DNA from 2 places in the Bacillus sp. NEB1478 genome. Region 1 is predicted to be linked to the other one. Evidence: a T-box and tRNA genes for the amino acid it is inferred to sense, from the RefSeq annotation. Region 1 holds a T-box; the other holds one or more tRNA genes.
What was found. A T-box is a leader RNA that pairs with one kind of tRNA and senses whether it is charged. The one in region 1 lies ahead of leuS (leucine--tRNA ligase), so its partner is inferred to be a tRNA-Leu.
Positions count from the first base shown of each region.

Region 2: it encodes a tRNA-Leu, which carries the amino acid that the T-box ahead of leuS (leucine--tRNA ligase) is inferred to sense. The anticodon was not compared.

Region 1 is NZ_CP134049.1:1,086,132-1,097,986, forward strand. It holds gene RGB74_RS05210 (gamma carbonic anhydrase) at 1-290, opposite strand, end outside; gene RGB74_RS05215 (alpha/beta hydrolase) at 802-1,605, shown strand; gene RGB74_RS05220 (tetraprenyl-beta-curcumene synthase family protein) at 1,630-2,700, shown strand; gene RGB74_RS05225 (tRNA 5-(aminomethyl)-2-thiouridylate-methyltransferase MnmM) at 2,796-3,371, opposite strand; gene RGB74_RS05230 (tRNA modification radical SAM protein MnmL/YtqA) at 3,368-4,333, opposite strand; gene RGB74_RS05235 (MDR family MFS transporter) at 4,496-5,698, shown strand; T-box leader at 5,796-6,028, shown strand; gene leuS (leucine--tRNA ligase) at 6,094-8,514, shown strand; gene RGB74_RS05245 (rhodanese-like domain-containing protein) at 8,529-8,831, shown strand; gene RGB74_RS05250 (putative bifunctional diguanylate cyclase/phosphodiesterase) at 8,946-10,865, shown strand; gene RGB74_RS05255 (SDR family oxidoreductase) at 11,088-11,723, shown strand.
Region 2 is NZ_CP134049.1:3,821,387-3,833,241, reverse strand. It holds rRNA gene RGB74_RS19595 (16S ribosomal RNA) at 1-1,125, shown strand, start outside; rRNA gene RGB74_RS19590 (23S ribosomal RNA) at 1,470-4,406, shown strand; rRNA gene rrf (5S ribosomal RNA) at 4,550-4,665, shown strand; tRNA gene RGB74_RS19580 (tRNA-Val) at 4,681-4,756, shown strand; tRNA gene RGB74_RS19575 (tRNA-Thr) at 4,768-4,843, shown strand; tRNA gene RGB74_RS19570 (tRNA-Lys) at 4,852-4,927, shown strand; tRNA gene RGB74_RS19565 (tRNA-Leu) at 4,936-5,019, shown strand; tRNA gene RGB74_RS19560 (tRNA-Gly) at 5,045-5,119, shown strand; tRNA gene RGB74_RS19555 (tRNA-Leu) at 5,137-5,225, shown strand; tRNA gene RGB74_RS19550 (tRNA-Arg) at 5,233-5,309, shown strand; tRNA gene RGB74_RS19545 (tRNA-Pro) at 5,317-5,393, shown strand; tRNA gene RGB74_RS19540 (tRNA-Ala) at 5,415-5,490, shown strand; rRNA gene RGB74_RS19535 (16S ribosomal RNA) at 5,618-7,167, shown strand; tRNA gene RGB74_RS19530 (tRNA-Ile) at 7,257-7,333, shown strand; tRNA gene RGB74_RS19525 (tRNA-Ala) at 7,356-7,431, shown strand; rRNA gene RGB74_RS19520 (23S ribosomal RNA) at 7,678-10,614, shown strand; rRNA gene rrf (5S ribosomal RNA) at 10,703-10,818, shown strand; gene RGB74_RS19510 (CtsR family transcriptional regulator) at 11,543-11,855, shown strand, end outside.

The sequences.
Region 1 (11,855 bases):
CCGATCAGTGCGTTCTCTTCAATCGTACAGCTGTGAAGGATGACACTATGACCAATTGTTACACCATCTTTAATATGAAGGGTCCTGTTAGGGCTTTGATGTAAAACAGAATTATCTTGCACGTTAACATACTTTCCTATGATTGTTGGGGAAACATCTCCCCGAATCGATGTGTTGAACCAAATCGAGGAGCACTCACCGATTTGAACATCACCGGTTATCGTTACATAATCTGCAATAAAAGCAGTTTCAGAAATTTTCGGTTTTTTATCTTGATAAGGATAAATCATAGTTTCACTTCCTGTTATCTTTTAGTTAACTATAGTGTAGCAAATTATTCCGTTTTTTTTATATGGAAATTTAAATGCTCTTTTCTAAAAGATTGTTGCTATTAAATCTTTTTTAATGTCTTCTTTGAATAGTTGGTTGTAGTGTAAGGTGGGAGACTCCTCGAAAATAAAATTCAATTTTCTTCGTGCGATGTCTTGCTGCCGGAGCTTTCCTTGTCCTGCCGGGACAGGCGGGCAGTCCGAAAAGCGGAAGCGGTTTGGTCAGCCCCGACAAGCAAAAGGGAAAGGGGCTAAGAAGGCGCTTTTTGCCTTAAGGACCATTAACCTTTTGACCTCGAGGGGCTAACCGCTGTAGCTAGACAGGTGAGACACTTAAAAGTGAAACGTTACGAATGTGGCTCACCGCCTGCCCCGCGGAAAGCGAGCACCTGGAACGGAAATCAACCAATTGCAAGGGTCAATGGCAACAACGTTTACGAAAATAGCTATTTTTAAAAAAGAGGGTGATTATATGTGGAAATGGACAACAAGCCAGGAAGCCATAGGAACAGTAGTGGTTGTCCACGGCGCAAATGAACATCATGGAAGATATGATTGGGTTATCAATCAATTTAATGCAGCAGGTTTTCATTGTGTCTCTGGCGATCTCCCTGGGCAAGGAACAACAACAAGACGCAGAGGGCACATTGATGCGTTCGATGAATACATTTTCGCGATTGAAAACTGGGTAGCTGAAGCTCATAAGTTTGGTCTGCCCGTATACATTCTCGGTCATAGCATGGGCGGTTTGGCCGTAATAAGAACATTAATAGAAAAGAAACTCTCCATAAAAGCTTTAATTTTGTCTTCACCATGTCTCGGGTTGTCACATCATACTTCGAAAGGGAAAGAAGTTCTTTCCTTGTTATTAAATAAATTGGCCCCAGGAGTTCGTCTTGCTACCGGTTTACCTGAAGGAAGTGCAACTCGTAATGAAGAGATTCGGGTACGTGATAAAGAAGATAAACTTATTGTGAAAAAGGTATCAGTGAGATGGTACAGAGAGCTAACAGCCTCAATGAAGTATGTGTTTGATCACTATAAAAGCTTTCCGAACATCCCGGTGCTGCTTTTACAAGCTGGCGATGACTTAATTGTGGATAAAGAATCGGTAAAACAATGGTTTAACGGTGTAAACCTTGAAGAAAAATGGTATAAAGAATTTCCTTCCCTATACCATGAAGTGCTTAATGAGCCAGAACGCGATCAAGTTTTTGATTATGTAAAAAGATTTTTGTTATTGCATAGTGAAATCAATAAAGGAAAAGGTAAGTAAAGAACGTTACAAAGGAGCCCTGACATGAATAAAGTTCCGGTCCACCCTTGGGGATTAATGTATTCCGTATATAAAAATGTTTTTCCGACAGTTGGGCAGCTGCTCAACGACTGGCGTGATAAAGCGAAATTAATCCCCAATCCTGAATTGAGACAGCAAGCACTTAACAGTATCTCTGATAAAATGTTTCACTGTGAAGGCGGATCCATCTTAACTTTACTGGCAGGATCTCACCAAAAAAAGGCGATTGAATTTGTGGTTGCTTATCAGACGATAAGTGATTATTTGGATAACCTTTGCGACCGCAGCACGTCGCTTAATGAAAAAGATTTTAGAGCCCTTCATGAAAGTATGTTCCATGCTCTATCACCGGGAGCTGTACCAAATAATTATTACCGCTATAGAGAAGAGCAAGAAGATGGCGGATATTTGGCAAGTCTTGTATTAACTTGTCAACGTGTTTTATCTGAGATAAGATCATATCTCGATATTACGAAGGAGCTGATCGGGTTAGCTCAAATTTATTGTGATCTTCAAGTTCATAAGCATGTCGTTGTACATGAACGTGAACCTCGGTTAATGAGTTGGTTTGGGGAGTATCAGTCTATTTTGCCGGATATTACTTGGTACGAGTTTTCTGCATGTGCAGGATCCACATTGGGTATCTTTTGTTTAGTTAGTTATGCTTTTCAAGGGAATTTCACAAAAGAATCAGCAGCAGAGATTAAAAAGGGCTACTTTCCTTGGCTACAAGGTTTACATATTTTACTTGATTATTTTATTGACCAAGATGAGGACAAGCTTGAAGGCGACTTGAATTTTTGTACGTATTACCAAAATGAACAGCATATGCTCGAACGTATGATTTATTTTGCGAAGAAGGCGGAAAAAAGCTGTGCTATGCTGCCAAATTCAAAATTCCATCGTCTTATTCAGAGAGGACTTTTAGGCATTTATCTAGCTGATAATAAAGTGTCTGAATCACCTGTCATTAAACAGATGGCATCAAAGCTCGTAAAAGTAGGCGGGGCAACGAGTTACTTTTTTTACGTAAACCGTAAACTGTATCAAAGATTTAAACCATCACTTACTTAAATAAAAGTTGTTTTTGTAAATTTTGTTACTGATAAAACAATTTAAAAACTATAATCCTTAATAAAAAGAGGCTGAACCAACCTTTTAAGTTGAATTCAGCCTCTTTTTTCGATAGCAACGACAAATGGCGGATCGTTTTTTTGATTGATAAAATCATATTTTAATACGTGTGCCTTTGCTTGATCCAAGTTTTCAACATAATTCATCACAAGATGTTTTTCATGTTTTCCTTCTTCATGGCCGTGATAAATTACAAGGATGATGACACCGCCTGTTTTAAGCAAATCGAACAGTTGTTCAATTGCACGAATAGTTGATGTGCCAGTCGTTGTGATCGTTTTATCACTTCCAGGCAAATAACCAAGATTAAAAATAGCTGCGGTTATTTTTCCAGAAACACTGTCAGGCAGAAGGTTAGTCATATTGTCGTGTGAGGAATGAAAAAAAGTCACATTATCATCAGCTTCATTATCCAATAATCTTTGTTGTGACTTTTGAATCGCAGTTTCCTGAATGTCAAAAGCAAAGACACGGCCATCTTTTTCAACCAGCCTTGATAAAAATAAAGTATCATGCCCATTGCCGCATGTAGCATCGATCACAAAGTCTCCTGCATTGCTAAAAGTTTGCAGCAGTGTTCTGGCAAAAGGGAGGACGCCTTCTAATTTCATAATGATTGCTCCTTTAACGGTTGATAAAACTTGCCTTGGAAGCTGTCTCTTCTCTTTAGTTCTGCCTCGATCGAATTTAATACTTTCCATTTATTTAAACTCCACATTGGACCGACCAATAAATCTGGTGGTCCGTCACCTGTTAATCGGTGGATCATCATATCCGGCGGGATGACTTCTAATTGATCACATACGAGATTTACATACGTATCAAAATCAAGAAATTCAAGCATTCCTTGTTCGTATTGCTTAACCATTGGTGTTTTCTTTAACAGGTGCAATAAATGGATCTTGATCCCTTGAACATCAAGTTTTGCAACTTCCCGTGCAGTTTCCATCATCATTTCAGGTGTTTCTAAAGGAAGGCCATTGATGATATGTGAGCACACTCGAATGTTGTGTTTGCGCAGCTTATTCACACCTTCTACATAAGTTTCATAGTCATGTGCACGATTGATCAGTAAGGCTGTCCGTTCATGTACAGTTTGCAGACCGAGTTCAACCCATAAATAGGTCCGTTTATTTAAATCGGCTAAATATTCCACAACATCATCAGGCAGGCAGTCTGGACGTGTTGCGATTGAAAGACCAACCACTCCGTCTTGTTCAAGTACTGTTTCATATAGTTCTTTTAACTTTTCGACTGGTGCATAAGTATTCGTAAAGGCTTGGAAATAACCGAGATATTTTCCTTTTTTCCATTTTGAATGCATACGCTCTTTTACGGTATTAAACTGTGTGATGATGTCGTCGCGACGATCACCAGCAAAATCACCTGATCCGCTTTGGGAGCAAAATGTGCAGCCTCCGTGTGCTGCTTTTCCATCCCGGTTCGGGCAATCGAATCCGCCATCTAGTGGTACTTTTATAATCTTTTCGCTAAAGTGCATTTTTAAATGCTGATTCCATGTGTAATATCGTTTATCCCCGAAGTAAGGTGGGATATCAGTTAAATGTGCCATCAGTTTCACTCCTTTTTTCGGCGATGAGCACCATATAGCATTGTAGCATTTTCAAGTCTGGCGCGCTATCGAGCACTAAAGTTTATTATGATTGTAAAGTTAAGGGAAAAGGACTAAAATACAGAAGGAATTATAGATATCATCGTAAGCGGGGGAGTTAATATGCCGGCGAAAGTGTGGCTGCTTATTATCGGAATGGCACTTAATGTAACAGGTTCAAGCTTTCTTTGGCCGATCAATACAATTTTTATGCACGAGCATCTAGGTAAGTCTTTAACGATAGCGGGGATCGTCCTTTTATTAAATTCTGGAGCTGGGGTAATAGGAAATCTTGCAGGCGGTTTATTGTTTGACCGATATGGGGGATACCGTACGATTCTCCTTGGGGTCACCCTTTCTTTCAGCACATCCTTACTGCTTATTTGGTTTCATGATTTTTGGTCTTACAGCATCTTGCTCGTGTTTATGGGACTTGGTATGGGTATAGTTTTTCCATCTATGTATGCCCTTGCAGGTACGATGTGGAAAGAAGGCGGCAGGAAAGCATTTAACCGTATTTATATTGCACAAAATGCAGGAGTTGCATTAGGTGCAGCACTTGGTGGATTTGCTGCGTCTTATTCTTTTACAATCTCATTTATTAGCAGTTCTGTTTTGTCATTTGCTTTTCTAATCATCGTTTATTTTGGTTTTAAAGACCTTGGGACAAATGAAGAAATGGGTGTTGAAACTGTATTTACGCAAAAACGACGAATTCATAACAAACCGGCATTTATTGCATTACTGATCTTATGCGGAGGTTACTTATTAGCCTGGATCAGTTATGTTCAGTGGCAATCCACAATCGCAACGTACACACAAAATATAGGAGTCAGTTTGAAAATGTATAGTCTGTTATGGACCGTAAACGGACTGTTAATCGTACTTGGGCAGCCGGTCATCCACGTGTTATTGAAAAAGTGGCTGAAAACGACAACCTCTCAAATCCTCGTTGGATATGTTATTTTTGTAGTGTCATTTGTTATTGTTGGGAATGCACATAACTTCAATGGTTTCTTAGTTTCAATGATTATATTGACAATTGGAGAAATGCTTGTCTGGCCAGGGGTTCCTACGATTGCATCGGAGCTGGCTCCTGCAGGAAGAGCAGGGTTTTATCAAGGGGTCGTGAACAGTACAGCAACAGGAGGCAGAATGATAGGACCATTGTTTGGTGGAATGATAACTGATTTGTTTAACATGGATATCCTGTTTAAGACGTCTATTGGATTACTAGTTATCGCCTTTGCATTGACAACAGTCTACAGCAAGAACCGTCAAACAATCAAAGCTCAAAAAGAGTCTGCCCAGCCATTATCGATTTAAAAGTTTAAAAAAAAGGAAAAAATAGGATATAATTATTGGAACAGCCTTGACATTTTCAAAAAGAATTCATAAAATACAAATTAACATCTATTATTCGTTAATAACGATGATAGGGATTAGTAGAAAAAGAATGGAGCACTAGAGAGTTGGCGGATGCTGCGAGTCAACCCGGACTTTTTTGAACTCACCCTTTAGTTGCAAGTATGAATAAAGTAATTCTTGCCGTCCCGCCGCGTTAAGGTTTGTTTTGAGAGAACGTGATTTCTTGCGTTAATCAGGGTGGTACCGCGGCAGGTTCATAATTTTGTGATCTAACCTTTCGTCCCTAATTTTTATTAGGGGTGAAAGGTTTTTTTATTTTTTATTGATTAAAGGTCTATGAAGGAGGATCGGTTATGTATTATAACCACAAAACGATCGAGAAAAAATGGCAGCATTTTTGGGAAGAAAATAAAACTTTCCAAACGAAAGAAGAATACGACAAACAAAAATTTTATGCGCTAGATATGTTTCCATACCCATCAGGAGCTGGACTTCATGTCGGCCATCCAGAAGGATACACTGCAACGGATATTCTATCACGAATGAAACGGATGCAAGGCTACAATGTCCTTCATCCGATGGGGTGGGACGCATTCGGTCTTCCTGCTGAACAATACGCATTAGATACAGGCAATGATCCTGCAGAGTTTACAAAACAAAATATCAGTACGTTTAAGAGACAGATTAAAGAACTTGGATTCTCTTACGACTGGGACCGAGAAGTGAATACAACAGATCCGGATTATTACAAATGGACCCAATGGATTTTTATTCAGTTGTACAAAAAAGGACTTGCTTACGTTGATGAAGTACCTGTTAACTGGTGTGAAGCATTAGGTACAGTTCTTGCGAATGAAGAAGTAATCGACGGGAAAAGCGAACGCGGAGGTCATCCTGTTGTCCGTAAGCCTATGAGACAATGGATGCTTAAAATAACTGCCTATGCTGATCGTTTGCTTGAGGATCTAAATGAACTGGATTGGCCGGAAAGCCTGAAAGACATGCAGCGCAATTGGATCGGGCGTTCTGAAGGTGCAGAAGTTCATTTTGATATTGATGGACACTCTGATAAAATCACGGTTTTTACAACAAGACCTGATACACTTTTTGGAGCGACGTACCTTGTACTTGCTCCTGAAAATAAGCTTGTTGAAGCCATCGTTTCTGATGAGCAGAATGAAGCAGTAACAAGTTATAAAAAACAAATCGAAACAAAGTCTGATCTAGAAAGAACGGAATTGAATAAAGAAAAATCAGGCGTCTTTACAGGTGCATATGCGATTCACCCTGTAACAGGTGCTAAACTGCCGATCTGGATTGCAGATTATGTACTAGCAAGCTATGGAACAGGAGCCATTATGGCTGTTCCTGGACATGATGAGAGAGATCACGAGTTTGCAGTGAAATTCGAACTTCCGATTGTGGAAGTTGTTTCAGGCGGTAACGTTGCTGAGGAGGCTTATACGGGAGACGGCGATCATGTAAATTCTGACTTCTTGAATGGAATGTCAAAAATAGATGCAATTGAAAAAATGAATGCATGGCTTGTTGAGAATAATAAAGGCGAGAAGAAGATCACTTATCGTCTTCGCGACTGGCTGTTCTCCCGTCAGCGCTATTGGGGAGAACCTATTCCGATCATTCATTGGGAAGATGGCACAATGACAGCAGTTGCAGAAAATGAGCTTCCACTTGTTCTTCCGATTGTTAAAGAAATTAAACCATCAGGGACAGGTGAGTCACCACTGGCGAATGTAGAAGATTGGGTAAATGTCGTTGATCCAATTACAGGTAAAAAGGGCCGCCGTGAAACGAATACGATGCCTCAATGGGCAGGCAGCTGTTGGTACTACTTAAGATATATTGATCCAAAAAACAACGAAGAGCTGGCTTCAAAAGAGAAATTGAATCACTGGCTTCCTGTTGATATCTATATTGGCGGAGCTGAACATGCAGTACTACACCTTCTTTATGCTCGTTTCTGGCATAAAGTACTTTACGATCTAGGTGTCGTTCCGACAAAAGAACCGTTTCAGCGTTTGTTCAACCAAGGGATGATTCTTGGTGAAGGCAATGAAAAGATGAGTAAATCAAAAGGCAACGTTGTTAATCCAGATGAAATTGTAGCTAGCCATGGTGCGGATACATTAAGATTATATGAAATGTTCATGGGACCGCTGGATGCTTCTATTGCATGGAGTACAACTGGTCTTGACGGTGCTAGAAGATTTCTTGACCGTGTTTGGAGATTGTTAGCAGCTGAAAACGGTGATGGCTTGAATCCGGCTATTCAAGATGCAAAGGGCACAGATGCATTTACTCGTCTATACCATATTACGGTTAAAAAAGTAACGGAAGACTTTGAGGCATTGCGATTTAATACTGCAATCTCGCAGCTTATGGTATTTATTAACGATGCGAATAAACAAGAAGTACTTCCTAAGACTCTAATTCAAGGATTTGTAAAAATGCTTTCTCCGATTGCTCCGCATATTTGTGAAGAACTTTGGGAGAAACTAGGCGGAGTGTCGAGTATCGCTTATGAATCTTGGCCAGTTTGGGATGAGGCACAGTTAGTTGAAAATGAAGTTGAAATTGTTGTTCAAGTGAATGGTAAATTAAAATCAAAAATGACAATTCCTGCAAACATCAGCGGTCAGGAAATGGAACAAGCTGCACTTAAAGAAGAGATTGTTCGACAAAGCATTGAAGGAAAAACGATTCGAAAAGTAATTACTGTTCCAGGCAAACTTGTAAATATTGTAGCCAACTAAAGGAGGTACATTTCATGGATTATGAACTAAAAGAAATATCTCCATCTGAAGTTAAAAGCCTTTTAAAAGATGGGAAAAAGATTTCATTGATTGATGTGCGTGAGGATGAGGAAATAGCAGAAGGAAAGATTCCAGAAGCAGCTCATATAAAAATGGGAGAAATTCCAGATCGATTGAATGAGATTGATAAAAATGAAGAACATATTATCATTTGCCGATCAGGCAGAAGAAGTGAGAATGTAGCACTTTTTCTGCAAGATAAAGGGTATAAAGTGATAAATATGTCCGGCGGAATGCTGGAGTATAACCAGGATTAAGAAAATCCCTTCTGTTCATTAAATGAGCAGAAGGGATTTTTTTGTTACGAAAAGTAAAGTATGTGAGTGGTTAACCGATAAAAAGGATATACCTTTATAACCCTGGAGGCCAACATGGAAGTAAGACACTCTAATACGAAGAAATGGATAAGCATCTCTGCAATGTTATTCAGCGTTCAGATTGCGGGTACAATAGGGTTAATCTACAGCCAATTCTATATGTTTTATATGCTCAATATTGTCATATCTATTGCAGGAGCAATATTTGTTTATAAAATACTAAACCGTAAAGATGTGTATTCAGTAAATCTGGAAGATGAAATTCAAAAACATAAAAAAACATTCAGTCTGCTAGAAACGAGTAACATGAAATTACAAAACATTTTTGACAGTATCGATGTTGCCATCTGGTCTCATAACTTGCAGACTAACAAACTGCTAATAACTCCGGGCATTGAAAAACTGTATGGCTATCCATTAAAGGCTTTTTATGATGACGCTGATTTATGGAAAAAGGTCATACATCCTGAAGACATTGAGGTAGTTATTAAAAGGGCACATGAAATTGAAAACGGAATCGTCGCAACAAGCGAGTACAGAATCATCAGACCTGATGGGGAAATCAGATGGATTCATGATCGAGGAATTCCTTTTTTAAATGAACAAAAGGAACTGATTGATTTTAACTCGATTTTAATTGACATTACCGAACGAAAACGTGCTGAAATGACGATCGAACATATGGCTTATTTTGATGAATTAACGGGATTGCCTAATCGTAACGGTTTTAAAAAGAGAATTGATGAGAAGATAAAAGATGCGAGTCTCATACAAAATGATCTAGCTTTATTTTATTTAGATTTGGATCGTTTTAATGTCCTAAATGACACACTTGGACATAGTTTCGGTGATTTGCTGCTGCAGCAGGTTGCTGGTTTGCTTAAAAACACTATCGGCGAAAAAGGTGAGGTCTTTAGAAGAAGTGGTGATGAGTTCCTTCTGCTGATGGATTTCAAATCTAAAAATGAAGTGATAAAAATCGCAGAAGAGCTGATTGCATCCTTTACAAAGTCTTTTCTATTAAGCGGACAAGAAGTGTTTATTACACCTAGTATAGGAATAAGTCTTTATCCGGTTAACGGCTCTGATAGTGAAACTCTATTAAAAAGAGCGGATTCGGCGCTTTACCAAGCAAAAGAACGAGGGCGGAACACGTATCAATTTTTCACTGAGCAGCGTGATGGAAAGATGGAAAGAAGATTAAACTTGGAACATGGATTAAGAAAAGCCTTGAACAATAATGAATTATTTCTTGTATATCAACCGCAAGTTGATCTTTGTAGTCGGAAAATTATAGGTGTTGAAACGCTGCTGAGATGGAATAAGGAAGATGAGGGAATGGTTTCTCCAGCTGAATTCATCCCGATTGCCGAAGAAACCGGTTTGATTTTACCGATCGGAGAATGGGTCCTTAAAAACGCCTGTCTTCAAGGTATCAAATGGCACAAACTAGGGTTTAGCGAACTCGTGATTTCAGTTAATATCTCAGTTCGTCAGCTTTTGGAAGAGTCATTTATTGAAAGAGTCGAAGCGATATTAGAAGAAGTTGATTTCCCTGCTGCCTTATTAGAGCTTGAAATTACAGAAAGTACGACGATGGAAAGCATGGAAGAAACACTGCCAGTCCTTCATCGATTAAGATTAAAAGGAATAAAAATCTCCATCGATGATTTTGGTACTGGCTATTCATCCTTAACTTATTTAAGAAAGCTGCCAGTCGATACGCTGAAAATCGATAAGATGTTTATTGATGATATTTTAACTGACTCAAAAAGCAGTGCCATCGTAAAAACCATAATTGATATGGGACAAAACCTAGGTTTTCATGTTATTGCAGAAGGTATTGAAAGTGTCGAACAAGTAGATAGCTTATTGGAGAATGGATGTATATGCGGACAAGGCTATTACTTGTATAAACCGCATAAAGCAGATGAAATAGAGAAGCATCTTGAAAAGAATATGGTGATCAGTTAAAAATGACACGGAAATCGTTTGGAAAACGATTTTTCCGGGTCGTTTTTTTTTTTTTATTTCTGCGTGTTCAGCGAGATTTATACTCGCTGGACGCGTCATACGGAAAATATGTACGCTTAATGAAGGTAACCCACGGGATCTTAACCTATCATTCCCTATGTTTCACAAATGCTTTTTCGTGTAACACTACATAGGTAGATCAGTTTAAGGAGTGAATGAGAAATGAACGTACTTGTAATCGGAGCAAATGGAAATATAGGAAAAATAACTTGTGCCATGCTGGCTGAACAAGGTCATTCTGTTAAAGCAATGATTAGAAAAGAAGAGCAGAAAAAGGATTTTCAGCATCCGAATATGGAAGCTGTATTAGGTGATTTAGAAAAAGACTTTGAACATGTATTTAGTGGTATTGATGTGGTTGTTTTTACAGCTGGGTCTGGTGGTCATACACCATCTGAGAAGACAGATGCAGTGGATTATGAAGGTGCTGTTAAATCAATAAAACTGGCGGAAGCGCATAATGTAAAACAATTTATTATGGTGAGTGCTATAGCAGCAGATACACCTGAAAAAGGACCAGAAGGACTGCGTCATTATTTAGAAGCTAAAGGCAAAGCCGATCAAATCTTAATGGACAGTTCATTGAATTACACAATTCTTCGCCCAGGTGCTTTAACGGATGAAGACGGAATGGGATTAATTGAAGCTAAGAAAAAGTTAAATGAAAGAGGATCTATCCCTCGAGTGGACGTGGCAAGAACTATTTTAGCGAGCCTCGGAAATGAAAGAGTATATAAAAAAGTATTTGAAATGATAGAAGGTGAAGTGCCGATTCAAACTGCAATTGAGTCTGCATAAGGTATAAGACAAAACTAGTCAAAGTTAAACAAAGGAAAAGCATCCTCTTATGGTGAAATGCTTTAATGACCGGTTTGACACGACAAGCACATAAACTCCTGACCAAAGACACGCTCTTTGTGTCTAGGGAAG
Region 2 (11,855 bases), 1.2 Mb from region 1:
TTCGGGTCGTAAAGCTCTGTTGTTAGAGAAGAACAAGTACGAGAGTAACTGCTCGTACCTTGACGGTACCTAACCAGAAAGCCACGGCTAACTACGTGCCAGCAGCCGCGGTAATACGTAGGTGGCAAGCGTTATCCGGAATTATTGGGCGTAAAGCGCGCGCAGGCGGTCTCTTAAGTCTGATGTGAAAGCCCACGGCTCAACCGTGGAGGGTCATTGGAAACTGGGAGACTTGAGTGCAGGAGAGAAAAGTGGAATTCCACGTGTAGCGGTGAAATGCGTAGAGATGTGGAGGAACACCAGTGGCGAAGGCGGCTTTTTGGCCTGTAACTGACGCTGAGGCGCGAAAGCGTGGGGAGCAAACAGGATTAGATACCCTGGTAGTCCACGCCGTAAACGATGAGTGCTAGGTGTTGGGGGGTTCCACCCTCAGTGCTGAAGTTAACACATTAAGCACTCCGCCTGGGGAGTACGACCGCAAGGTTGAAACTCAAAGGAATTGACGGGGGCCCGCACAAGCAGTGGAGCATGTGGTTTAATTCGAAGCAACGCGAAGAACCTTACCAGGTCTTGACATCCTCTGACCACTCTAGAGATAGAGCTTTCCCCTTCGGGGGACAGAGTGACAGGTGGTGCATGGTTGTCGTCAGCTCGTGTCGTGAGATGTTGGGTTAAGTCCCGCAACGAGCGCAACCCTTGACCTTAGTTGCCAGCATTCAGTTGGGCACTCTAAGGTGACTGCCGGTGACAAACCGGAGGAAGGTGGGGATGACGTCAAATCATCATGCCCCTTATGACCTGGGCTACACACGTGCTACAATGGGTGGTACAAAGGGTTGCGAAGCCGCGAGGCCAAGCCAATCCCAAAAAGCCACTCTCAGTTCGGATTGTAGGCTGCAACTCGCCTACATGAAGCCGGAATTGCTAGTAATCGCGGATCAGCATGCCGCGGTGAATACGTTCCCGGGCCTTGTACACACCGCCCGTCACACCACGAGAGTTTGTAACACCCGAAGTCGGTGGGGTAACCCTCTTGGGAGCCAGCCGCCGAAGGTGGGACAGATGATTGGGGTGAAGTCGTAACAAGGTAGCCGTATCGGAAGGTGCGGCTGGATCACCTCCTTTCTATGGAGATTATGAGACAGCTAGTCTGTTTCGTAAGTACGCCTATTCTTCTTTTGTTCAGTTTTGAGAGAACTCAAAACTCTCAACTAAATAACATTTTTTCGTTCTTACAAGATCGGAAAGGTTATTTTAACTATGTTCTTTGAAAACTAGATATCGACATCCAAACAATATGCAAGGCAGATATATATTATTTATCTGCGCCAAGCAAGAACTGTTTGATGTTTCAGAAGCGAGAAGATCGAGGCGACAAAGTCTTGAAGGAGCGGAGTGTGTTTCGATACATGAGCACCGGAAAGACGAAGTCAACGAAGAGATTCGATGCTTATCAAACATCAATATAAGGTTAAGCTAGAAAGGGCGCACGGTGGATGCCTTGGCACTAGGAGCCGAAGAAGGACGGGACGAACACCGATATGCCTCGGGGAGCTGTAAGTAAGCATTGATCCGGGGATTTCCGAATGGGGGAACCCACCATCCGTAATGGGATGGTATCCATATCTGAATACATAGGGTATGAGAAGGCAGACCCGGGGAACTGAAACATCTAAGTACCCGGAGGAAGAGAAAGCAAATGCGATTTCCTGAGTAGCGGCGAGCGAAACGGAATCAGCCCAAACCAGAGGGCTTGCCCTCTGGGGTTGTAGGACACTCTATACGGAGTTACAAAGGAACGAGGTAGGTGAAGTGGTCTGGAAAGGCCAGCCGAAGAAGGTAACAGCCCTGTAGCTGAAACTTCGTTCCCTCCAGAGTGGATCCTGAGTACGGCGGGACACGTGAAACCCCGTCGGAATCCGGGAGGACCATCTCCCAAGGCTAAATACTCCCTAGTGACCGATAGTGAACCAGTACCGTGAGGGAAAGGTGAAAAGCACCCCGGAAGGGGAGTGAAATAGATCCTGAAACCGTGTGCCTACAAGTAGTCGGAGCCCATTAACGGGTGACGGCGTGCCTTTTGTAGAATGAACCGGCGAGTTACGATCCCGTGCAAGGTTAAGTTGAATAGACGGAGCCGCAGCGAAAGCGAGTCTGAATAGGGCGACATAGTACGTGGTCGTAGACCCGAAACCGTGTGATCTACCCATGTCCAGGGTGAAGTTCAGGTAACACTGAATGGAGGCCCGAACCCACGCACGTTGAAAAGTGCGGGGATGAGGTGTGGGTAGGGGTGAAATGCCAATCGAACACGGAGATAGCTGGTTCTCCCCGAAATAGCTTTAGGGCTAGCCTCGCGGCAAGATTCCTGGAGGTAGAGCACTGATTGGACTAGGGGCCCCCACAGGGTTACCGAATTCAGTCAAACTCCGAATGCCAGAGAATTATCCGCGGGAGTCAGACTGCGAGTGATAAGATCCGTAGTCAAAAGGGAAACAGCCCAGACCATCAGCTAAGGTCCCAAAGTATACGTTAAGTGGCAAAGGATGTGGAGTTGCCCAGACAACCAGGATGTTGGCTTAGAAGCAGCCACCATTTAAAGAGTGCGTAATAGCTCACTGGTCGAGTGACTCTGCGCCGAAAATGTAACGGGGCTAAACGTATCACCGAAGCTATGGCTTGTACCGTATGGTACAGGGGTAGGGGAGCGTTCGAAGTGCAGCGAAGTCAGACCGGAAGGACTGGTGGAGCGCTTTGAAGTGAGAATGCCGGTATGAGTAGCGAAAGACAAGTGAGAATCTTGTCCATCGAAAGCCTAAGGTTTCCTGAGGAAGGCTCGTCCGCTCAGGGTTAGTCGGGGCCTAAGCCGAGGCTGAAAAGCGTAGGCGATGGATAACAGGTTGATATTCCTGTACCACTTCCTTTCCGTTTGAACGATGGGGGGACGCAGTAAGGTAGGGTGAGCGCACTGATGGAATAGTGCGTCTAAGCAGTTAGGCTGTTGGATAGGCAAATCCGTCCAACGTGAAGGCTGAGCTGTGATGGCGAGGGAAATTTAGTACCGAAGTCCCTGATCCTACACTGCCAAGAAAAGCCTCTAGTGAGGAAAGATGTGCCCGTACCGCAAACCGACACAGGTAGGCGAGGAGAGAATCCTAAGATGATCGGGAGAACTCTCGTTAAGGAACTCGGCAAAATGACCCCGTAACTTCGGGAGAAGGGGTGCTCTGATAGGGTTTATCGCCCGAGAGAGCCGCAGTGAATAGATCCAAGCGACTGTTTAGCAAAAACACAGGTCTCTGCGAAACCGCAAGGTGAAGTATAGGGGCTGACACCTGCCCGGTGCTGGAAGGTTAAGAGGAGGGGTTATCCTTTTAGGAGAAGCTCTGAATTGAAGCCCCAGTAAACGGCGGCCGTAACTATAACGGTCCTAAGGTAGCGAAATTCCTTGTCGGGTAAGTTCCGACCCGCACGAAAGGTGTAACGACTTGGATACTGTCTCAACGAGAGACCCGGTGAAATTATAGTACCTGTGAAGATGCAGGTTACCCGCGACAGGACGGAAAGACCCCATGGAGCTTTACTGCAACTTGATATTGGATTTTGGTACAGCTTGTACAGGATAGGTAGGAGCCTGAGAAGCCGGAGCGCCAGCTTCGGTGGAGGCGTCGGTGGGATACTACCCTGGCTGTATTGAAATTCTAACCTAGAACCGTGATCCGGTTCAGAGACAGTGTCAGGTGGGCAGTTTGACTGGGGCGGTCGCCTCCTAAACAGTAACGGAGGCGCCCAAAGGTTCCCTCAGAATGGTTGGAAATCATTCGCAGAGTGTAAAGGCACAAGGGAGCTTGACTGCGAGACCTACAAGTCGAGCAGGGACGAAAGTCGGGCTTAGTGATCCGGTGGTTCCGCATGGAAGGGCCATCGCTCAACGGATAAAAGCTACCCTGGGGATAACAGGCTTATCTCCCCCAAGAGTCCACATCGACGGGGAGGTTTGGCACCTCGATGTCGGCTCATCGCATCCTGGGGCTGAAGTAGGTCCCAAGGGTTGGGCTGTTCGCCCATTAAAGCGGTACGCGAGCTGGGTTCAGAACGTCGTGAGACAGTTCGGTCCCTATCCGTCGCGGGCGCAGGAAATTTGAGAGGAGCTGTCCTTAGTACGAGAGGACCGGGATGGACACACCGCTGGTGTACCAGTTGTTCCGCCAGGGGCATAGCTGGGTAGCTACGTGTGGACGGGATAAGTGCTGAAAGCATCTAAGCATGAAGCCCCCCTCAAGATGAGATTTCCCATCACGTCAAGTGAGTAAGACCCCTTAGAGATGATGAGGTTGATAGGTCTGGTGTGGAAGCGTGGCGACACGTGGAGCTGACAGATACTAATCGGTCGAGGGCTTATCCTTAAAAAAAGCATAACGTTTGGAAACGTCGTATCTAGTTTTGAGAGAACATACATATTGATCAAAAATCAATAAAAAATCTCTTGCATTAATCAAATTTATAGAGTATAATTTTATCTTGTCGAGATAAAAAACTCGCTTTCTGGTCTAGTGATGATGGCGAAGAGGTCACACCCGTTCCCATACCGAACACGGAAGTTAAGCTCTTCAGCGCCGATGGTAGTTGGGGGTCTCCCCCTGTTAGAGTAGGACATCGCTAGGCTAGATAATTTTATATGGAGGATTAGCTCAGCTGGGAGAGCACCTGCCTTACAAGCAGGGGGTCGGCGGTTCGAACCCGTCATCCTCCACCATTTACTTACTTGCCGGTTTAGCTCAATTGGTAGAGCAACTGACTTGTAATCAGTAGGTTGGGGGTTCAAGTCCTCTAGCCGGCACCATTTTGCAAGAGCCATTAGCTCAGTTGGTAGAGCATCTGACTTTTAATCAGAGGGTCGAAGGTTCGAATCCTTCATGGCTCACCATTTTTAACGCGGGTGTGGCGGAATTGGCAGACGCGCTAGACTTAGGATCTAGTGTCTTTGACGTGGGGGTTCGAGTCCCTTCACCCGCACCAATTTCCTTTTTAAAATTAAATATACGCGGAAGTAGTTCAGTGGTAGAATACAACCTTGCCAAGGTTGGGGTCGCGGGTTCGAATCCCGTCTTCCGCTCCAGATTTATTTATGTATGTGCCGGGGTGGCGGAACTGGCAGACGCACAGGACTTAAAATCCTGCGGTAGGTGACTACCGTACCGGTTCGATTCCGGTCCTCGGCACCACATACATGCGCCCTTAGCTCAGCTGGATAGAGTGTTTGACTACGAATCAAAAGGTCGGGAGTTCGAATCTCTCAGGGCGCGCCATGTTTTACGGGAAGTGGCTCAGCTTGGTAGAGCACCTGGTTTGGGACCAGGGGGTCGCAGGTTCAAATCCTGTCTTCCCGACCATTATAACTGTATAAGTTATTTGGGGCTTTAGCTCAGCTGGGAGAGCGCCTGCCTTGCACGCAGGAGGTCAGCGGTTCGATCCCGCTAAGCTCCACCATTTTCAGAAAATGTTTCTGACATTTTCTTTTTTAATGCTTAAAAGTTCTTTGAAAACTGAACAAAAGAAATAGGTAAGGAATTAAGAATTAATTCCGTCAGTTTTAAAAACGAGCAAGACAAACACTTTTATGGAGAGTTTGATCCTGGCTCAGGATGAACGCTGGCGGCGTGCCTAATACATGCAAGTCGAGCGAATGAAGAGGAGCTTGCTCCTCTGATTTAGCGGCGGACGGGTGAGTAACACGTGGGTAATCTGCCTGTAAGACGGGGATAACTCCGGGAAACCGGGGCTAATACCGGATAACAAGAGAAGAAGCATTTCTTCTTTTTGAAAGTCGGTTTCGGCTGACACTTACAGATGAGCCCGCGGCGCATTAGCTAGTTGGTGAGGTAACGGCTCACCAAGGCGACGATGCGTAGCCGACCTGAGAGGGTGATCGGCCACACTGGGACTGAGACACGGCCCAGACTCCTACGGGAGGCAGCAGTAGGGAATCTTCGGCAATGGGCGAAAGCCTGACCGAGCAACGCCGCGTGAGCGATGAAGGCCTTCGGGTCGTAAAGCTCTGTTGTTAGAGAAGAACAAGTACGAGAGTAACTGCTCGTACCTTGACGGTACCTAACCAGAAAGCCACGGCTAACTACGTGCCAGCAGCCGCGGTAATACGTAGGTGGCAAGCGTTATCCGGAATTATTGGGCGTAAAGCGCGCGCAGGCGGTCTCTTAAGTCTGATGTGAAAGCCCACGGCTCAACCGTGGAGGGTCATTGGAAACTGGGAGACTTGAGTGCAGGAGAGAAAAGTGGAATTCCACGTGTAGCGGTGAAATGCGTAGAGATGTGGAGGAACACCAGTGGCGAAGGCGGCTTTTTGGCCTGTAACTGACGCTGAGGCGCGAAAGCGTGGGGAGCAAACAGGATTAGATACCCTGGTAGTCCACGCCGTAAACGATGAGTGCTAGGTGTTGGGGGGTTCCACCCTCAGTGCTGAAGTTAACACATTAAGCACTCCGCCTGGGGAGTACGACCGCAAGGTTGAAACTCAAAGGAATTGACGGGGGCCCGCACAAGCAGTGGAGCATGTGGTTTAATTCGAAGCAACGCGAAGAACCTTACCAGGTCTTGACATCCTCTGACCACTCTAGAGATAGAGCTTTCCCCTTCGGGGGACAGAGTGACAGGTGGTGCATGGTTGTCGTCAGCTCGTGTCGTGAGATGTTGGGTTAAGTCCCGCAACGAGCGCAACCCTTGACCTTAGTTGCCAGCATTCAGTTGGGCACTCTAAGGTGACTGCCGGTGACAAACCGGAGGAAGGTGGGGATGACGTCAAATCATCATGCCCCTTATGACCTGGGCTACACACGTGCTACAATGGGTGGTACAAAGGGTTGCGAAGCCGCGAGGCCAAGCCAATCCCAAAAAGCCACTCTCAGTTCGGATTGTAGGCTGCAACTCGCCTACATGAAGCCGGAATTGCTAGTAATCGCGGATCAGCATGCCGCGGTGAATACGTTCCCGGGCCTTGTACACACCGCCCGTCACACCACGAGAGTTTGTAACACCCGAAGTCGGTGGGGTAACCCTTTTGGGAGCCAGCCGCCGAAGGTGGGACAGATGATTGGGGTGAAGTCGTAACAAGGTAGCCGTATCGGAAGGTGCGGCTGGATCACCTCCTTTCTATGGAGATTATGAGACAGCTAGTCTGTTTCGTAAGTACGCCTATTCTTCTTTTGTTCAGTTTTGAAGGAACTTCAACATTCCTTTATGGGCCTATAGCTCAGCTGGTTAGAGCGCACGCCTGATAAGCGTGAGGTCGATGGTTCGAGTCCATTTAGGCCCACCATTTTTATAAAACCCAAACATTTGGGGCTTTAGCTCAGCTGGGAGAGCGCCTGCCTTGCACGCAGGAGGTCAGCGGTTCGATCCCGCTAAGCTCCACCATTGCACATCTTACGATGATGCCTTTTTTAATGGTTTTATGTTCTTTGAAAACTAGATATCGACATCCAAACAATATGCAAGGCAGATATATATTATTTATCTGCGCCAAGCAAGAACTGTTTGATGTTTCAGAAGCGAGAAGATCGAGGCGACAAAGTCTTGAAGGAGCGGAGTGTGTTTCGATACATGAGCACCGGAAAGACGAAGTCAACGAAGAGATTCGATGCTTATCAAACATCAATATAAGGTTAAGCTAGAAAGGGCGCACGGTGGATGCCTTGGCACTAGGAGCCGAAGAAGGACGGGACGAACACCGATATGCCTCGGGGAGCTGTAAGTAAGCATTGATCCGGGGATTTCCGAATGGGGGAACCCACCATCCGTAATGGGATGGTATCCATATCTGAATACATAGGGTATGAGAAGGCAGACCCGGGGAACTGAAACATCTAAGTACCCGGAGGAAGAGAAAGCAAATGCGATTTCCTGAGTAGCGGCGAGCGAAACGGAATCAGCCCAAACCAGAGGGCTTGCCCTCTGGGGTTGTAGGACACTCTATACGGAGTTACAAAGGAACGAGGTAGGTGAAGTGGTCTGGAAAGGCCAGCCGAAGAAGGTAACAGCCCTGTAGCTGAAACTTCGTTCCCTCCAGAGTGGATCCTGAGTACGGCGGGACACGTGAAACCCCGTCGGAATCCGGGAGGACCATCTCCCAAGGCTAAATACTCCCTAGTGACCGATAGTGAACCAGTACCGTGAGGGAAAGGTGAAAAGCACCCCGGAAGGGGAGTGAAATAGATCCTGAAACCGTGTGCCTACAAGTAGTCGGAGCCCATTAACGGGTGACGGCGTGCCTTTTGTAGAATGAACCGGCGAGTTACGATCCCGTGCAAGGTTAAGTTGAATAGACGGAGCCGCAGCGAAAGCGAGTCTGAATAGGGCGACATAGTACGTGGTCGTAGACCCGAAACCGTGTGATCTACCCATGTCCAGGGTGAAGTTCAGGTAACACTGAATGGAGGCCCGAACCCACGCACGTTGAAAAGTGCGGGGATGAGGTGTGGGTAGGGGTGAAATGCCAATCGAACACGGAGATAGCTGGTTCTCCCCGAAATAGCTTTAGGGCTAGCCTCGCGGCAAGATTCCTGGAGGTAGAGCACTGATTGGACTAGGGGCCCCCACAGGGTTACCGAATTCAGTCAAACTCCGAATGCCAGAGAATTATCCGCGGGAGTCAGACTGCGAGTGATAAGATCCGTAGTCAAAAGGGAAACAGCCCAGACCATCAGCTAAGGTCCCAAAGTATACGTTAAGTGGCAAAGGATGTGGAGTTGCCCAGACAACCAGGATGTTGGCTTAGAAGCAGCCACCATTTAAAGAGTGCGTAATAGCTCACTGGTCGAGTGACTCTGCGCCGAAAATGTAACGGGGCTAAACGTATCACCGAAGCTATGGCTTGTACCGTATGGTACAGGGGTAGGGGAGCGTTCGAAGTGCAGCGAAGTCAGACCGGAAGGACTGGTGGAGCGCTTTGAAGTGAGAATGCCGGTATGAGTAGCGAAAGACAAGTGAGAATCTTGTCCATCGAAAGCCTAAGGTTTCCTGAGGAAGGCTCGTCCGCTCAGGGTTAGTCGGGGCCTAAGCCGAGGCTGAAAAGCGTAGGCGATGGATAACAGGTTGATATTCCTGTACCACTTCCTTTCCGTTTGAACGATGGGGGGACGCAGTAAGGTAGGGTGAGCGCACTGATGGAATAGTGCGTCTAAGCAGTTAGGCTGTTGGATAGGCAAATCCGTCCAACGTGAAGGCTGAGCTGTGATGGCGAGGGAAATTTAGTACCGAAGTCCCTGATCCTACACTGCCAAGAAAAGCCTCTAGTGAGGAAAGATGTGCCCGTACCGCAAACCGACACAGGTAGGCGAGGAGAGAATCCTAAGATGATCGGGAGAACTCTCGTTAAGGAACTCGGCAAAATGACCCCGTAACTTCGGGAGAAGGGGTGCTCTGATAGGGTTTATCGCCCGAGAGAGCCGCAGTGAATAGATCCAAGCGACTGTTTAGCAAAAACACAGGTCTCTGCGAAACCGCAAGGTGAAGTATAGGGGCTGACACCTGCCCGGTGCTGGAAGGTTAAGAGGAGGGGTTATCCTTTTAGGAGAAGCTCTGAATTGAAGCCCCAGTAAACGGCGGCCGTAACTATAACGGTCCTAAGGTAGCGAAATTCCTTGTCGGGTAAGTTCCGACCCGCACGAAAGGTGTAACGACTTGGATACTGTCTCAACGAGAGACCCGGTGAAATTATAGTACCTGTGAAGATGCAGGTTACCCGCGACAGGACGGAAAGACCCCATGGAGCTTTACTGCAACTTGATATTGGATTTTGGTACAGCTTGTACAGGATAGGTAGGAGCCTGAGAAGCCGGAGCGCCAGCTTCGGTGGAGGCGTCGGTGGGATACTACCCTGGCTGTATTGAAATTCTAACCTAGAACCGTGATCCGGTTCAGAGACAGTGTCAGGTGGGCAGTTTGACTGGGGCGGTCGCCTCCTAAACAGTAACGGAGGCGCCCAAAGGTTCCCTCAGAATGGTTGGAAATCATTCGCAGAGTGTAAAGGCACAAGGGAGCTTGACTGCGAGACCTACAAGTCGAGCAGGGACGAAAGTCGGGCTTAGTGATCCGGTGGTTCCGCATGGAAGGGCCATCGCTCAACGGATAAAAGCTACCCTGGGGATAACAGGCTTATCTCCCCCAAGAGTCCACATCGACGGGGAGGTTTGGCACCTCGATGTCGGCTCATCGCATCCTGGGGCTGAAGTAGGTCCCAAGGGTTGGGCTGTTCGCCCATTAAAGCGGTACGCGAGCTGGGTTCAGAACGTCGTGAGACAGTTCGGTCCCTATCCGTCGCGGGCGCAGGAAATTTGAGAGGAGCTGTCCTTAGTACGAGAGGACCGGGATGGACACACCGCTGGTGTACCAGTTGTTCCGCCAGGGGCATAGCTGGGTAGCTACGTGTGGACGGGATAAGTGCTGAAAGCATCTAAGCATGAAGCCCCCCTCAAGATGAGATTTCCCATCACGTCAAGTGAGTAAGACCCCTTAGAGATGATGAGGTTGATAGGTCTGGTGTGGAAGCGTGGCGACACGTGGAGCTGACAGATACTAATCGGTCGAGGGCTTATCCTTAAAAAAGCATAACGTTTGGAAACGTCGTATCTAGTTTTGAGAGAACATACTCTCAAACCCAATAAATCATGGTTAACGTCATGATAGGTTCAGTGATGATGGCGAAGAGGTCACACCCGTTCCCATACCGAACACGGAAGTTAAGCTCTTCAGCGCCGATGGTAGTTGGGGGTCTCCCCCTGTTAGAGTAGGACGTCGCTGAGCAAATGAGGAAGATGGATGAAAATCCATCTTCTTTTTTTGTTTTGAAATGGTAGAAGATAGCCAAGATCCATCTTCTCTTTTTGTCGATTGATGTTGGTTCGCGAGTATCTCATGAAAAACTGTGGGATTTGATCCAAAAAGTGTGAGATTGTCAAAGCAAATTGTGGGATTATTAAGCATAGAGCCAAAAAGTGAACCAAAACGAGGAAGATGGTTGAAGATATCCATCTTCTTTTTCCTCTTTATAAGTAAATTCCGGTCAAAAAAGCAAAAAAACGTTAAAAAATAAGACCAAAAAGGAAGAAGATGGACCCTTCCATCTTCCAACCTTATAAAAACACCTCTTCACAAATCCCTAAAAGCGCGCCCGCCACTCCATAATTCCACGGTAATCGCCAATAATTCCACCAGTCAGGGATCATAATTCCACGAAAAACACCGTTATATCCACGTAAATTTGAATTTAACCACGAACCGACATGATTCAACAAAATTCGCATTCAAACTCGCTTCAAACTCGCATCAAATTCACTTCATTTTCACTTCAAAATCGCTACGCCATTCTCTGCCATAGTCATTACTCCGATTTTCGACAGAATCATACAGGTTAGAGGCGGCTGGAAGGGGTAATAATGGTCACATGAGATTATTTGCATTTTATTATTTTCACAGGCTATAATATATCTATAGTCAAAGTTAGTCAAAGTCAGAAGGGGGAGGGGAAATGAGAAATATTTCGGACGTTATTGAAAATTATTTAAAACAAATTCTTTCAGGTACTAATGATATGTCTATTGAAATTAAACGGACAGATATTGCTGAAAGGTTTCAGTGCGTACCTTCTCAAATTAACTATGTAATTAATACAAGATTTACGGTTGAAAAAGGCTTTATCGTGGAAAGTAAAAGAGGTGGGGGCGGATACATACGGATCATGAAAGTCCGTACGGAAAGCTCCGCTCATTTAATTGACCAATTAACGATTTTAATTGGTGAAAGGATATCACAAGGCAACGCAGAAAATGTAATTAAGAGAT